2 linked regions of the Rosistilla oblonga genome follow. The protein of the gene in region 1 binds, or shares a complex with, the protein of each later gene. Links are inferred from orthologs where the notes say so. Each region holds a gene or a part of one and is shown on either strand. Other genes may lie near its edges.

The links.
Region 2: the proteins of trxA (region 1) and CA51_RS18970 are in contact, whole or in part, in a crystal structure (PDB 1F6M), measured with the Escherichia coli proteins. The link is inferred for Rosistilla oblonga from one-to-one orthologs.

Annotation. Positions count from the first base shown.
Region 1 is NZ_CP036292.1:6,155,186-6,163,333, reverse strand. The notes cover bases 2,956-5,679. They hold trxA (thioredoxin), read right to left. Parts: upstream 4,619-5,679; coding sequence 4,292-4,618; downstream 2,956-4,291. Other genes in these bases: CA51_RS21890 (hypothetical protein), read right to left, coding at 5,216-5,679; CA51_RS21895 (4a-hydroxytetrahydrobiopterin dehydratase), read left to right, coding at 4,881-5,231; CA51_RS21905 (right-handed parallel beta-helix repeat-containing protein), read right to left, coding at 2,956-4,128. Also shown: CA51_RS21920 (DUF1559 domain-containing protein), read left to right, coding at 1-788; CA51_RS21915 (hypothetical protein), read left to right, coding at 829-1,290; hisA (1-(5-phosphoribosyl)-5-[(5-phosphoribosylamino)methylideneamino]imidazole-4-carboxamide isomerase), read right to left, coding at 1,679-2,440; more of CA51_RS21905, read right to left, coding at 2,767-2,955; more of CA51_RS21890, read right to left, coding at 5,680-6,859; CA51_RS21885 (hypothetical protein), read left to right, coding at 6,876-7,121; CA51_RS21880 (family 10 glycosylhydrolase), read left to right, coding at 7,292-8,148. UniProt on the Escherichia coli protein: Participates in various redox reactions through the reversible oxidation of its active center dithiol to a disulfide and catalyzes dithiol-disulfide exchange reactions.
Region 2 is NZ_CP036292.1:5,365,019-5,373,224, forward strand. The notes cover bases 2,858-5,639. They hold CA51_RS18970 (FAD-dependent oxidoreductase), read left to right. Parts: upstream 2,858-3,607; coding sequence 3,608-4,672; downstream 4,673-5,639. Other genes in these bases: CA51_RS18965 (hypothetical protein), read right to left, coding at 2,870-3,196; CA51_RS18975 (DUF4145 domain-containing protein), read left to right, coding at 5,409-5,639. In the rest of the region: CA51_RS18950 (hypothetical protein), read right to left, coding at 593-847; CA51_RS18955 (sensor histidine kinase), read left to right, coding at 1,013-1,792; CA51_RS18960 (hypothetical protein), read right to left, coding at 1,811-2,620; more of CA51_RS18975, read left to right, coding at 5,640-6,029; CA51_RS18980 (DUF4365 domain-containing protein), read left to right, coding at 6,146-7,384; CA51_RS18985 (hypothetical protein), read left to right, coding at 7,617-7,958; CA51_RS18990 (IS4 family transposase), read right to left, coding at 8,072-8,206.

The sequences.
Region 1 (8,148 bases):
AGCAGCTTGGTTTGGCGATGCACAACTACCACGATGTGCATCTCAAATTTCCGCCAGGTGGTTTGGATGTCGGCGGTTACCGGATCGGCTGGCCCGCCCGAATCTTTGATTTTATCGAAGAGGGGAACCGTATCGACGCGATGGATGGATTGTCCCCCAACGCGTTGGTTACCATGCAACCGTATCGATTCACGACGGCTCCGCACTATGGTGACAATCAAATTTTCACCGATCCGATGCCGAGCTTCGCCTGTCCTTCTTCGCCGTTGGGCGGTACTGCGAAAGCGGCAGGTCAGATCGGTAGCATCGACCAAGGAACCTTGCACTACAACGCCAATGCCGGTTCGGTGAATTATGACATGGTCAACACTTCAAGTTCGAGCCAAGACTACAGCACCTCGGGTGTGATCTATCCGAAGAGCAAGGTCAAATTTGCTCACATCACCGACGGAACGAGTTCGACGATCTTGGTTGGCGAATGCTCCGATCGCCAGGGCTGGACCGATTCGATGCTCAACAGTTGGGGTGGGATTCTGCCTTGGACTTGGGGCTATTATTCCTACTCGTCCGGGGGCTTCCTGCAGATGGACAACAAGAACCTTCAGTATCCGATCAACTTCGAAGGGACGACGTCAACGAACGTGACGGCTTATCGCAGTGCTCATCCCGGCGGTGCCCAGTTCTCGCTGTGCGATGGCAGCGTTCGTTTCTTGACCGAAACGATGGACTACGTCGTGTTGGACGCCATGGCGACCCGAGCTCGTGGTGAAGTTGTTTCGTTCGAGTAGTTTCTCGTTTACCCGTCTTTAAGAGTTTGGAAGCTATCCAATGAAGTCCATGAACTATTTCGCCGGCCGATCCTCGCTGGTTCGCTTTGCCACAAGCGGTGCCGCGATCGCTCTGCTGTGCATCGTCGGCTGTGGGCCCGCTGAAAAACGGGTTGCCACGGCACCGGTAAAAGGAAAAGTTGTCTACAAGGGGGCCCCGGTGACAACTGGGACCGTGATGTTTATCCCCAGCGGCGGTGGACCGCCTGCGACGGGAGAGATCCAGCCCGATGGCAGCTATAGCCTGAAGACCTACGAGCCCGAAGATGGAGCTGTCGTTGGCAAGCACGCTGTGACGATCTCTGCGATCGAGCTGGCCACCGGGTCTCCCGAAGATCCCGCTTCGGATCCGAAGCTTTTGGTTCCGACAAAATACAGCAGTTCCAAGATGTCGGGCCTAACGGCCGAAGTCAGCGATGGCGAAAACGCTGTCGATTTTGAATTAGAAGGGCCGTTGAAGTGATCGGCTTTATCGCCTGATGAATCAGTTGCCCATGTTTGAATCAGACCCTACCGAGATGCGGCTGTTCTGGTCGCATCGCCAGTTAACTTTCCCACCTTTGTTCGAATCCCACCTCACTACGATGCGATCGTCCTGATCGCATTCCCTTCACTTATCTCCCGCCTGGACTCATTCCCACTGAGTCTGCAAAGAGCGGCACGTCAACTAAGGCGTGCCGCCTTTTCCTTTTTATAGACGTCGCCGACGCGTTGGTTCATCGAGATGTTAGAAGCCGCCACGGTTTCCGAAACGAAAACTGTGGCTGTTTCCCGATGTTTTGCGTAGTGCGTAGTGCGTTTGGTACGCGACCGCCGGAGCGGTCTCGCGAACCTGGAGTGGTAACGCAACGTTAGGCGTTTGTAGAGTCGCCGCCGGATGCTTGCAGAACTTCCGTAACAGCGGCCAGAGCCGCCGGCAGATCCAAGCAGCCATCGTAGAGAGCGCGGCCGATGATGCAGGCGTGCGTGTTTTGCGCCGTCAGTTGACGAACGTCTTCGACAGTCGTCACGCCACCGCTGGCGATCACGGGGATGTCGGTCGCGGCACGCATCTCCGCCAGAGCTTCCAGGTTGGGGCCCGACAACATGCCGTCTTTGGCGATGTCGGTGTAGATGATCGCCGCGATGTTTTCGGTCTTACTGCGAAGATCCTTCGCCAGATCGACAGCCGATCGTTGGCTTGTTTCCAACCAGCCATCGGTAGCGACCATGCCGTCGCGGGCATCGATCCCAGCGGCCAGTCGTTTTGGATAACGATCGCACATCCGCGCGAACCAATCGGGCTGCTTCAGCGCCGCACTGCCGACGATCAGACGCGACAGTCCGAGACCAAACAGGTCGTCGATCGCTGCGTCATCGCGAACGCCGCCGCCCAATTGGCAGGGAACATCGACAGCGTGCAGGATGTCGGCGATCGCTTGCCGGTTTTCGGGGATCGGTGCGCCGCGAGCGGCGTCCAGATCGACCAGGTGCAGGAACTGGGCGCCTCGGCTGACCCACTGCCGCGCCATCGTGGCCGGCTCGTCGCTGAAGACGGTCTCGCGGGCGTAATCACCCTGTTTCAAACGAACGCATTTGCCACCACGCAAATCAATCGCTGGCCAAATCTCCACTCGCGGCTCCTCGCTGCTTGCAATATCTCGGATTCAGAAGGTCCCTTCTGAACGCATTGTCGCACACCCTCGAAAGACCGACAACTTGGGGTGTTGGGGAATCAGGGCTAATAAATGTTTGCGCTTCGGCAAATTAACCGCCACGCGCTAGCGGCTTGTCGGTTTAATTAGCCGTTTGGGCGTTAGCCCCGGTTTGGTGGCGGCGGAACCGGGGCTAACGCCCAAACGGCTAATGGAAGGAAGCTGGTTGTGACTAAACCGACCGGACGCTAGCGCGTGGCGGCTGATACCTCAAATTGAAACGCTGGATAACCCTGTTGGGGAATTCAGGGGGTCTCGATGACCATGTTTTCCACGATCCGATTCCCCTCGCCACCCAGCTGGCGAATCGCTTCGGCGGCTGCATTTTCTTCGGTGACGATACAGTTGTTAACGATCGATTGGACGCATTCGTCCAACAGGACCCCCGCTTTCGGGAAGCCGCGGATCGTCGATTGACTGACGACAATCTGGCTGCAGCGGTGCAGTTCGATCGCTCCATCGACATCGCCCACGCCATTGATCGCGTTGGCGACCAGCAGGCATCCGCTGCACTGGGTCAGCCGGATGCCAAGTTTGGCGTCGGAGGCATCGCCGTAACCGTATCGCGGGTTGCGGTCGAAGGTGTTCCCAGAGACGACAACCGCTTCGCAGTTTTTCAGCAGGATGTTGCGGTCGTATCCCTTCCAGATCGTGTTGCCGGTGATCGCCACGCCGCGGGTGTTCTGGACGTAGATATTGTGCTGGACGTCGGACAGGATGTTACCGGAGATCGTGACGTTGCCGTGCCGCAGTTCTTCGGTGAACTTCTGCCGGTTGCTTTGCAGGTCGATCCAGATGTTGGCCGAATCCTTGCCGTGGTGGGTGTGTTGGATCGTACAGCCAGTGATCGCCACCTCGCCGATGCTTCCCTCTTCGGAATCCAGCAGCACGTTGGCGGCCGCCGGAGCGTCGGGAGTCCCCATGTTCGCTTCGATGTCGCAGCCGGAGATGTGGACGTTGCGGACATCGCCGCCGCGGATCACGACGCCTCCCGCAGCGTTGTAACTGATGTGCGAACCGACGATGTTGGCTTGGTGCAAACTGACGTGGTCGAAGTAGACGCCGGCGCCGCTGTTTTCATACAGGTGGCAATCGCTGACGATCAGATTGCGGTTCCGCGATGTCAATCGGATCGCGTGCCGCGATTTGCGAATCGTCAGATCGCGGATCGTTGGCTGCATCACGCCGACCAGTTCGATCCCGTCGGCTTCGGGGTGATTGCCGATGATTTCGAAACCGGCGATCAGCGGTGCGTTCTCTTTTTCAAAGACCTGCGGCTTGATCGTTTTCGGGGCGGCGGTTCCTTTGAGTGTCCCAGTGATCCGGATTGCGGGGCCTGGGCCATTCATCACGATCCGCGAATGACCTTGGCCAACGATATGCAGCGGCCCCGTCTTCGACAGATCGATCTCCAGCGGTTGGTCGATCTCCAGCGTTCCAGCTGGCAACAGCAAGCGACCTTCAGAGATCAGTTTATCGGCGGGGTTGTCCTGTGCCGCAGAGAAATTGGGCAGGCAAAGGAGGGCGAGAATCGCAACACGCAGCGAGGTAGAAAACGGTGCGGAGCGGAACGAAAGGAGGGAGGGGAAGGCGGGAGTTGAGATCACAGTCGGATACACCTGTGCAGGAGGAATCGAAAGCCCAACGTGAGCAGAGGACAGTCTAATCGGTGACGCCACGGAAGAAAGCAGCCTGCGGCCGTCTCTCTCCGTGGGATCACAATTATGTCGCTCGGGTCACATTCCCGCTTGGCGATCGATTCCGCAGGCGTTACGCCTTGGCGGTATCCAGTGCCGCTTGCAGCGAACCCTTCGGGCGAACGCCGACGAAGCTTTCGGAGATCTCACCATTCTTGAAGACCAAGATGGTCGGGATGCTGCTGACGCCGTACTTCTGTGCAGCGCCGGGGTTTTCGTCGATGTTGACCTTACCGATTTTCAGATCGGGGTTTTCACCAGCCAGTTCTTCGATCATCGGCGCGATCTGACGGCAGGGACCGCACCAAGGCGCCCAGAAATCGACCAGAACAGGCGCGTCCGACTGGAGCACTTCGGTGTCGAAATTTTGATCGGTGAATTCGGCTACGTTTCCAGCCATAACTACTACTCCAGTTGGGTGTGATCGAGGCAGCCGATGCCGCCTCTGAGAACATGCGTTTCAGAAATTCGATGCTTGGTCGAACTGTCCATCGAAGAACAAAATTGTAGCGCAACGGTGGAAAGTGTCAATTTGGCATGCGGATTTCAAACCGCCCAGATTCATGAGCGAATCTCGTGCCGAGATCCTTGCCAAGGCTTTCCGGATCGCCGTACAGTGAGATATAGGTCGGTTCATCTCTCACAATCGAAAGGTTCCCTCGATGGATATCAGTTCAATGGATCAATTGGCGAAGAAAAAATGCAAGCCGTGCGAGGGGGGAGTGGACCCTTGTTCGGCGGCCGAAGCCCAGGACCAGCTGCAAAACCTTCCGGGCTGGCAGCTGTCCGACGATGGGAAATGGATTCGCAAGCAGTGGAATGTGAAGCACTTTGTGCAGGGGATGGAGTTCCTGAACCGCGTGGCGGAAGTGGCCGAGCAGGACGGGCACCATCCCGACGTCCACCTGATCGGCTACCGAAAGGTCAACATCGAACTGAGCACCCACGCGATCGGCGGGCTGAGCGAAAACGATTTCATCCTGGCGGCGAAGATCGATCAGGTCGCCCCATAATCGGCGGGATCCAGCGGCAGGTCGATCTGCGGTCGATCGGGTTGATCCCAGCGGTGCTGCACGAGTCGTCCGTCGCGACGTGCCAGTAGGCGCAAAGCGTCGATGTCGATGTCGTCTTGCGGTTCCAGATCGCGGAGAATTCCATCGGCCACAAATCTGCCGCGACTGTCCAGCCTGCCAAACAGAAACCCGGGGCCGGTGGCGGCCGATTCAAATTGGTCGACAAACAATCCGATCCGGTCGGCGTCCGCATCGATCGCGTGTAACTGAGGTCGATCGACGATGCTGCCCAATCGGCTGATCGCTTGCAGCGTCGCATCCTGCAACGAGATCGTCAGCAGAAGCAGGTCGGAGGATCGCTGTGCATCGAGCGATAGGTCGCGCAAGCGGTCGATCGGGTCGGCGTGTTGTGGGCGCGTCGCCGCGATCGCAACGCGGTCGTTCGACAACCGCAGGCCGGCGGGGTGGAGCGTCAAGTCGGAATCGATCTCGATCCGCCGCACTCGCTCGGTCGACGATGCCGATCGCGTCTGTGTGTCGACGAGAACCAACCAGTCGGGCGTCGTTTGATCGTACAGCAACACAAAATCGGGCTGAGCGGCGATCGCGTAGCCAGCAAAGTTCGCGACGTGTAACGAATCGAACAACCGGATCTCGTCTCCCGAGATGTCCAGGAGATCGACGGCGGTGACGATCGTCGCATCGTCGGACCGATCGGTGCGGATCGCTGTCGCCGTTTGGTCGCTGGCGATTTGAAAGCTGCCGATCCATCCGCTGCCCAGGTCGATCTGCGCAACCGGGGCGATCGATTGGCCGCCGATCGCGTATTGCGTGATCCAGTTGTGCGGCGACGCTAGCGGATCGGAGAACGCACCGGACGGGGAATCGATCGAATCGCCGAAGGTCGTCAGATTCAGCAAGCGGTCTCCGCGAACCTGTACGATCCCGGGATCGATCTGCTGGGACGCGATCTCTTGTAAGCCGGCTTCGGTGAGCGCGAATGCGTGCACGGTTTCCGCCGATGTTGGCGAGGAGGGGAACTCGGTCGTCGACGGCGGCGAATGCATCACCATCAGCAATTGCTCCCCTGCGCGATGCAGTTCCTTCAGGATCCCCGGCACCGTCTGTTGGATCGCCGCGCGGGTAGGATCGGGCTGAGATTCGAGATCGATCGTCGCGACAAGCGTTTGTGGTTGGTCGGCGACCGCCGGCGATTGAGCTTCCGTCTGGCCGGAGCCCCAGGACCACTGAGTGCCAAACACAACGGCTTGGTCTCCTTGGATCAGCATCTGGTCGACGTGGAAGCCGGGATCGATGACACCTCGCGCGGGCCCCAACGCTCCGTCCTCGCCGCGCTGGAAGATCCACAACCGGCTGGCAAAACCCGAGCGATGGGAGCTGTCGACGACCACGACACGGCCGTCGTTTTCATGGATCATTCCCTGGGACGAGAAGTCGCCCGCCGCAATAATCGCTGCCGAATCGAAGGGAGACGTCGCCAGCAGCGGATGGCTGCGGAGTTCGACATCGATCGGATCGCCGGGAAAAACAGCGTCTGCGCCCAGATCGGTTGCAAGCAATCGGCGGCCTTCGAGCGATTCGTAGCGAAGCTGTCGTTTTGGTGTCATGCGTCGGGTACCAATGGTGGCCGATCGTGCAGCGTCGTTGTTGCGGCTTCGCCAGCTGCGGCAACTGCAACTGAAAGCCCTGCGACCTATTATCGGATCGATCGCGCGACCGATGCAAGCCACCCCAAGGACGTCGATGCTCGGTAGCATCTCGCGATTGGAACGGCTGACGCAGCGGCGGTGGCTGGGCTTCATCGCCGGGGGGCGGATCGGAAGGTTGGCGGAAAAACGGACCGCACAGCCGCGGCGCCGCGATCGCTAGCAAATTACAGCTTGCCTGACCCGAACGACCCAAACCACCGCTGGTAGGGATGGTAGCGAACGAACCGAGTTCGCCTGATTTGCCACCGATTGTGCCGACGATATCGATTAATAGCGACACCCCCTGTGGGGTTGTGTTGGCGATCGATACGCCGAACGGGTAGCAATGTAATGAACCAATTGTTTCAAATCACACGACTGCTGATCATCGCGCTGTTGATCGGTCGATCGGCAGCGCTTGCCGATCCGCCGGTGCGCGTTGCCCAGCACAAGGTTTCGGCGGCGCCGTTCCAACAGGTTCGCCAACAGCGTCAGGCGGCGGCCGACGCCGTCCGTTCGGTCGGATTTCAGCGGGTTTGGATTCAGTGGGAGAGCGATCAGCCGCAGCGCGTTACCGGTAAGTTCGCGCTGCGCGGAAGTGAGATCTTGAATTTCACGCGTCTGGGTACCGCCGGTGACGAGGTCGCGTCGGTCCAGCAGGCCGGCGACGAGATCGATATCTTTGCCGCTGCGGCGCATACCCGCGGCGGGTTCGTGTTCGAATCCGATCTGACCGCCGAGACGACGCTGTTGTTTGGATTGCAAGGCGACCAGGCGGCTGAAGATGCTGCCGAGACGCAGCGGATCGCGCTGGCGTCGCTCGGCGAGCAGCCGTTGATCATCGAACTGCCCGGTGCGCTGCGCGTTAGCGCCCATGTCGAACCGGTCCCAACGAAGCTGATCTATCCACGCAACCACCTGATCTTCCAGCCGGGAGAGATGTTCCAGTTCGAGGCGTTGTTGGACGAAGTGCCGACTCGCGCCAATGCGCAGATGCGTTTCACCGCGAAGCTCACGCCTGCCCGCGGTGGCGAATCGCTGTCGGAGGTCGTTCAGGAAATCACGACCGACGCGTTGGGACAGTTCCAGGATTTGCGAGAATTTGCGATCCCACTGCCCGAGACCGAAGGGGCTTACGAGATCGATCTGCAGATCGCGTCGGTCGGTGGATCGCGCGGCGGATCGATCTTGCACAGTCGCCGCCGAGT
Region 2 (8,206 bases), 790 kb from region 1 along the record:
AGCCACCAGCACTCGTCCCGAACAACCTCCCAAGGCCGGAGGCCGACACACGAACTGCCGGTGGTGTAAGCCACCGGTGCGGCACAGCCGCCAGTCTTTCAAGGCCGGAGGCCGGCACAAACTTGTGCCGGCCTCCGGCCTTGTGTTTTCATGAGGTCCTTGATTCCGGTGGCTCACACCACCGGCAAAGTATGTGCCGGCCTGCGGCCTAAATAGGTCCCAACTTTATTAGTTGCCCTCAGCCTAAAACGCGTCAGAAGAAACGCCAGCGGCAAAAGCCACCAGCACTCGGCCCGAACATTCTCCGCCTCAGGCCGGAGGCCGACACACGAACTGCCGGTGGTGTGAGCCACCGGAACACAGCCCAAACAACCTCCTCCTCAGCCCGGAGGGCGGCACAAGAACTGCCGGTGGTGTAAGCCACCGGTGCGGCACAGCGGCTATCCCATCAAGGCCGGAGGCCGGCACACGAACTGCCGGTGGTGTAAACCACCGGAACACAGCCCAAACAACCTCCTCCTCAGCCCGGAGGGCGGCACAAGAACTGCCGGTGGCATAAACCACCGGTGCGGCGCTCAAACGCAACGGGCTACTACGGCTTTTTCCGCTCGGCTTGCAACGCTTCGATCGCTGCTTCGACCTGTTCCAACTGTTCGTGAACCGACAGCGAAAGATCGACGAACAGGATTCGTTTGCCTCCCAGTTCGCACCATCCGGTGGCCGATCCGCCTAGCCATTCGCTGCGGACGACGAAGCCCAGTCGCTTAGCCGTCGCGATGGCTTTGCCTAACCGATCCAGGGCGAATTGAGTCGTCGATTGGGGCGACTGGTTCGTTGCGTTTGTCATCCGTGCTCTCGTTAAGCTATCCCGTCCTTGGAAGATGTAGGGATTGTAGACGTCGGTCGTACAGTTTTCCAAGAGAGTTTGACGATAAATCCAAACATGCCGTCGCCAGTACCCGCTTTTAAGCCAGTCGCGCCTGCCCAAAATTTGACCCACAAGGACGTTGATGTGACTTCGACTCAAACGGACCACGCACTCTCCGACCAAGAAAAAATCGCTTATCTAACGCACCAGTTGCAACAGTCGCAAGCACTTGCGTCGCTGGGTGAATTGACGGGCACCGCCACCCACGAATTCAACAACGTGCTGATGACGATCCTGAACTATGCCAAGTTGGGGATCCGGCACAAAGACGAAGCGACTCGCGACAAGGCGCTCACCAAGATCTTGGCCGCCGCCGAACGGGCTGCAAAAATCTCGCAGACCATCCTGGCGACCGCTCGCAACCGCAGCGACGATTTTGAACCGACCGATCTGGCCAGCATCATCGAAGATTCGCTGATGCTGCTGGAACGCGAACTGCGACAATACCGCGTCTCGGTCGAAACCGATCTGCAGGACGTGCCAGCCGCTCGAGCCAACGGCAACCAGATCCAACGCGTCCTGTTGAACCTGGTCATCAACGCCCGCCAGGCGATGCCCGAAGGGGGCACGGTCAGCATCGGGCTGAAGACCAACGCCGAAGCCAACGAGGTCCTGCTGACGGTGCGCGACAGCGGTTCAGGCATCCCGCAGGACCAGCTGCCAAATATCTTTGAGCCCTTCTTCTCGACCAAGTCGGGGCCCGATGCGTCGGGCAAGGGCGGGACCGGGCTGGGGCTGTCCGCATGCCGCGATATCATTCAAGAGCATGGTGGCCGGATTCGCGTCGAGAGTACCGTCGGCCGCGGCACCGCGTTTATCATCCGCTTGCCAGTCGCTAGCAAAAGCGAAAGCGCGGCGGCTTAACCGCGGCGAATTGCGGAATCACGCAGCCCGTGCGGCGGCAGGAGCCGATTCGGCCATCTGCCGCAGTTCTTCGGCAATCGGTCCGGCCAACATCGCTTCGATCTGTTGCAAGCAGATCCCGGCCCGATAGCCATCGATCACGCGATGGTCGCAGATCAGCGTGACAAGGCAGTTGCCGTCGTCGTCGATCGGGCCGTAGCTGAGGCTGCTGGAGAGGACCGTGGGATGGAACCGGTTGTAGGTGCCCAGCCCAGCCACCGACGACATCGAAAACGTGCCAACCTCTTTGGCTCGCGAGCGGCCGCTGAAATTCAGAGCCAACCCCCACACCAACCGCCGAATCGGCATCGGCATCCGCGACAAACGGTGTTGGGATCGGAAGGCGACCTCGATCGGCTGGCTCTTAAAATCGTCCAACTGTCTCTGGATCTCGGCCAGCGTCTGCTCTTCGACCCGGCGAATCCGAGCCCAGCACAGCCGATCCTCTTCGCCGTCGAAGCGGTGCATCGCGATCGAAGCGACCGAATGGTTGTGTTCGTATAGATGCGGCCAGGGGAGCCGATAATAGGTCTGCCGCAGCTGAGGCTGATCGGCAGCGGCCAGAGCAAACGCTTTGGTGAAGATCGCAGCCCAAGAGACCCGCGATGGCGATTCGCTGCGAGCCTGGGCGACTTGGGAAAGATCGACATTCCGTTCCGCCGGAAACAATGGCATCCGCCGCGAGATCGCGCAGACATCGAGAACCAACCGACGGTTTTTGCTCAAACTGCGCCAATGTCCCTTCTTCATCTTCGCCACCGACTTCCTTGCCCCATCGATCAGAATCATCCCGCAACCGGCGGCGATTCTGTCAAAACCGAGCGTTCAGAGCAAACCCGATCTGGCAATCTCGCAGGGTGAATCACTTTCCCAACTGGAACGCCAGAGGGAACAGTCCCCCGACGCCTCAGCGAGGAATTCACGCGGCCCCTCGCTTATGCGTCGGGTTACCATTAAGCCCCAGACTCTGGCAGTAAATTGCCCTGGAAAAATCTCGGCCGCCCCAGCTAACCTTTGCACGGCGGCGGATCGGCGATATTAGACGCCGTGATCGGGCTGGACCGACATCGCCCGCTCGACATCGACGGGGAATTTCAGCTGATTTTTCTGCTCTTCTTCGTTCAGCGACTCCCACAGCTGGCGGAGATTGGCATCGATCGGCGCCTGGTCGATCGTCTGCTCGTAGCTGCCTGGCGGGACCATCGGCCGCCCCTGCGGCGGGGTACGTTCCTCGGCGATCGCGGGCCAACCGGGGCGCAGCCCGATCGTGCGGTCGATCGCCAGAGAGATCAGCAGCGTCGCGGTCGCAAGCAGCATCGATGCGAGGGCGAGCGAAATAATACTGCGGGTCAATTCGCGGTTCATGGATATCTGCAAAATGATCGCCCGGGATCGGGGCGGTATCGGGTGGATGTTTCTCTCCACAGCATACCCCATCATTCCAGTCGACGCCTGGGGCGATCCCACAACCGACAGAGCGATCTACGCGTTTCCCTCCCTCTAACACCGCACACACCGACCAGCCGCCAGGGGAAGTCACTGTTTGAGTCCAGGCACGATCGGTCACCCAACGCGCCAGCGAGGCACCCCGTAAGTTCCTCGCTTACGCGTCGGGTTACCAATTTCCTCGGGCGCTCCCACTTGAAAAAACGATTCGCCCGGCGCGATCCGCGGTTTCCAGGTGGTGGAAACGGCGCAGCGACCTATAATGTGTCCGCCTTATTGGATCAGAGATTCTAGGACTGAACATTTCCCACTGCACGGAGTACCCCCTTGGTGTCGGACACGATTGAAAAAACCGTAATTATCGGCAGCGGCCCCGCTGGATGGTCAGCAGCAATTTACGCAGCCCGCGCCAATTTGAATCCTGTCGTTTACGAAGGAACCGTCCGTCCGGAAATGATTCCGTTGGGACAACTGGCCTTTACCACCGAAGTCGAAAATTTTGCAGGCTTCCCAGCCGGTAACATCCGCGCCTTTGTCGAATCAGCTGTCGACAAGTCGCGGCACTGGAACCTGCCACCAGCTCCCGAGGGGCACGAAAAAGATGGCCAACCGCACTACGCGGTCCAAGGCGTCGAATTGATGGAGCTGATGAAGCAGCAAGCCCTCAACTTCGGCACCCGCGTCGTCAGCGACGATATCGCCAGCGTCGATTTCTCCGGCGACGTCCACACCCTGACCGCTGGCAATGGCGACACCGTCAAAGCCCACACGGTAATCATCGCGACCGGTGCCCGAGCCAACTACATCGGCCTCGAATCCGAGGACGCTTACAAGAACAAGGGAGTCAGCGCGTGTGCGGTCTGCGACGGCGCTCTGCCGCTGTACCGCAGCAAACCACTGGCCGTTGTCGGCGGTGGCGATTCGGCTGTCGAAGAAGCGACCTATCTGGCCAACCTCAAAGGCGCCGACAAGATCTATCTGATCGTCCGCCGCGATGAGATGCGCGCGTCGAAGGTGATGCAAGAGCGTGCTCTGAATCATCCTAACATCGAGATGTGCTGGAACACCGTCGTCGACGAAGTCCTCGGCGACGGCAAACTCGTCAACGCCCTGCGACTGCGTAGCACCGTCGACGATTCGACGCGCGAGCTGAAGGTGGGCGGGATGTTTGTCGCGATTGGGCACACGCCCAACACCGCCTTCCTCGGCGGCGCGGTCACGATGAACGACAAGGGCTACATCCAGTGGACCAAGCCGTTCCGCACCAACACCAACGTCGAAGGTGTGTTTGCCGCCGGCGACGTCGCCGACGACTACTACCGCCAAGCGATCACCTCGGCCGGCACCGGCTGCATGGCCGCCCTGGACGCCGAGCGTTACCTGGCCGAAAAGTAGCCACCGCCCGCTTTCAAGCGAAACAAGAACAACTGCAAACCGGTCCGCGCAAGCGACCGGTTTTTTTATGCGCCCAACCACCAACCGCCCCCCTCGTTTCCCCCGCCCCGATCAGCCGCCACGCGTTAGCGTCCGGTTCTTTCCCATAACACCAACGCAACCGCGTCACCATTCTGCATCCCGCCCCAACGAAAAAACATCCGTGCCATCGCCGCTGCCACGCCATATAATGGGTCGAGAGAGGGAGGTACCAACGCGATGAAATCAAACCACGATCCTGGCCGTTCGTTTTTTCGTCACGAAAACATCTTCTGGATAGTCACGATATCCGTCGCCATCGCGATCGCCCTGCTAATCGTCCGCCGCGTGCTGTAGCCAATGGAACGACGCTTGCCCCACAGCGCGGACGTTCGCCACCGATCGTTGAAACACATCGCCCCACGCTGCGGGGCTCCCTTGCTGCAACTGCCCCCCTGTCACCGTGCTTGCATTACCACGAACGACGGGTAGAATTCCATCCAGCTGGTAACGAGAGGGAACACATTGCTCGGCGTCTGAAATATGGCCCCAAGCACCAAAGCCCGCCGCAGTCGATCGAATTGGCCAAAGGTAAGTCGTTCCACGCGAGTTCGTCGCAGAGATGCCTACACAGCATGCAAACTCCCGAGGACGATCCAAAGCCACCAATTCTCACTAGCAACACGGGTGAGAAACAGAGTTAGGGCTTCGAAACCGCATGAAGTACATTGCACCAAAAGCACTTGAAACGAAGTACACATGCCCTCATTGCAGTGCGATCGCTCAGCATCGATGGGCAACATGTTCGCCGAAGCTTGAAAACTACGTCGATCATCAATGCGCGATTCGCATCGGTCACTGCACGAACTGTGGTGAATACACAATTTGGCATTGGGAGGATTTGATTTACCCCAATCACGGCACCGCGCCACCACCGAACCCGGATATGCCAGAGCCCGTCACCAAATGCTATCAGGAGGCCGCAGGAATATGTTCTGTTTCACCGCGTGGTGCTGCGGCGTTGCTTCGTTTGGCACTTCAAGTACTTTGCGGCGAACTTGGAGAGAAGGGCAAAAACATCAACGACGACATTGCGGCGCTGGTAAAACGTGGCCTTCCCCCACAAGTGCAGCAATCGCTTGACATTGTTCGCGTTACCGGAAACAGCGCTGTCCATCCGGGCCAAATCGACACTGACTCACAAGATGCTGTCACGACACTATTCACTTTACTGAACGTAGTTGTTGACTACATGATTACACTCCCAAAGCAGATCAGCGATACGTACGGGAAACTACCCCAACCGGCAAGGGATGCAATTGCAAAACGCGACAAATAGGCCCTAACAATGGGATGAACGGGAGGGCTCAGCGCAGTCGGTTCTGAAGTCAAGTCTTCTCCTCGCCCCCCCGTTATCCCGAACGTTCTATTGCTCAATTCCCTAGATAATTGTGTATGCCCAAAGCCCCCATCACGGAACGAATCAATCGCCGCGGTGTCGCCGTTGCGATGGAAACATTCGAATCCCTCGGATTCGCATTTCGCGAGCAACAAGAGTGCGACTACGGCATTGACGCTCACGCAGAACTAATCGAATCCAGTACACCAACAGGCCGTTTACTCGGGATTCAACTCAAGACCGGCGAAAGCTACGCCGCCGAGTTGAAAGACGATTTCATCGTATTCCGTGTTGATGCAGAACACGTGGACTATTGGTTGGGCCATTCACTGCCGGCAATTGTTTGCATCTGTGATCTGGAATCACGCAAGATTCTCTGGCAAGCAATCACCGACGATACGGCGATTTCTACTGGGAAGCACTACAAGTTTCATATCCCTACCTCTCAGGTGGTTGAAACCAGGACCGTTCCAGCGTTTCGCGATCTGTTGACGCCGATCGTGTCCGCCGATCGCTATACCATCTTTAAAACGGACGATACTAGCCATGGCACGGCAAAACGGTATTCGTTCGACATTGTTATCAATGGTACGGCATCGAAATCGGAAATCGCCTCGATTGTTCGACGAGTTACAACCGATGGCGCCCAGCGGCGATATCATCGCAATCACCTTGTCGAGGGTCGTTGGGGGGACTCGGACGCACACGTAGTCTGGGCTTTCGTTTACCCCAGCGCTGAGGATCAGGCACGCCGCAATCATTTCTGTCGAAGCATCTGGATCAACGAATCGCTAGACCAGTCCGCACGTCCAATGGGGTTTGATGGGGAAAATGTTGGTGGCAACGTTGTTATAGATTGGAGCGCGAACTACGACCTCTTGGCGAAACATACATCAGAGAACACGCTGAACAAAGAAAACTATCTGAAGCAAGTGATGGGTCCGTTCGACAAGTTGAAACAGTTGCTCCCGCAGCTTGAATCCAGCCTACAGAAGCTGAAGGCCAAGACGATCTCCGAAGACGTATTCCTCACTACAACTGCTGACGCGCGCAAACGGACTAGTGAACTATGCACTGAGCTACTTGATGTTGCATTGGCTCCATTTGAATGCAAAGCATTCGACGAAAAGCTCGAATGTTTCGTTGTCAATATGGACAACATCGTTCTTCATTACTCAGATCGAGGACTGAAGACTTGGACGGAAGACAACCGCCTGTACCTCGCCTTAAAGCAATGCTCTTACGCAACGGAGCACTTGGGCGAAATGGCATACGAATTGAAAAAGATCACGTAGACCGCGACAGAACAATGGCATGAACACGGAGCCGCCGACAGCGAGTTTTCAAATGGAGCTTCAACCGCGATGGCCCGGTCATTCTTGACGTTATGTCACCAATCAAGCTGAGCGGCAGCCCACCGGACCAGAAAAGTTCCAGGACTCAAATTCGTGATTCGTTAAACCTTCTCTGCTTCAAGACCGTTTCTGTCCCCCGGCTAAAAACTCGCTCTGAACCTGGACAACTTCCATGGATATCAAAATCATTCCTTCGTTGCAGCTTCGGTTGCGCGACATACCGGCGGATGAAGCGGAGATGGTTGTTATCGAAGAGTTTGCGTTGACGTTCGACGGCTACGCGTTCTGGGATGAGCAGGGAGAATCGTGCTTCGATGAAGCCAAATCGGACTGCCAGTGCCTCGACCACCTCCGCACTCGATTGTTCTTCGCTCAACGCGCCGGCCGCCACAGCGCCGGGCTAGAACGCGAAAGAGCGGTCCCCATCCTCCGCGCCCTCCGAACCGAACTCTCCGCCCCCACTGCAACCATCTGCCGCCACGAAGCCAAACCTCACCAGCCACCTGCTGAGTAGGCTGATAGGCAAAGAAGACGGTGGTCCCTCGCCCATCTGCCCCCGTAGTGGACGAGGTCACGAGTCCCGCATGCCGTAGTGGACGAGGTCACGAGCTGTCGATTACCCACAAGTCATTGGTCTGGTCCGAAGGCTTGCCAGCAGAGGGCGAAGTCGAGCATTCGCCGCGTGCCTCGCCAGATCACTTCGGCTCCCGGCGGACCGTCGCCTTCGCGGTGATTGTAGCCGCCAAGGGTCGCAAGGACCGG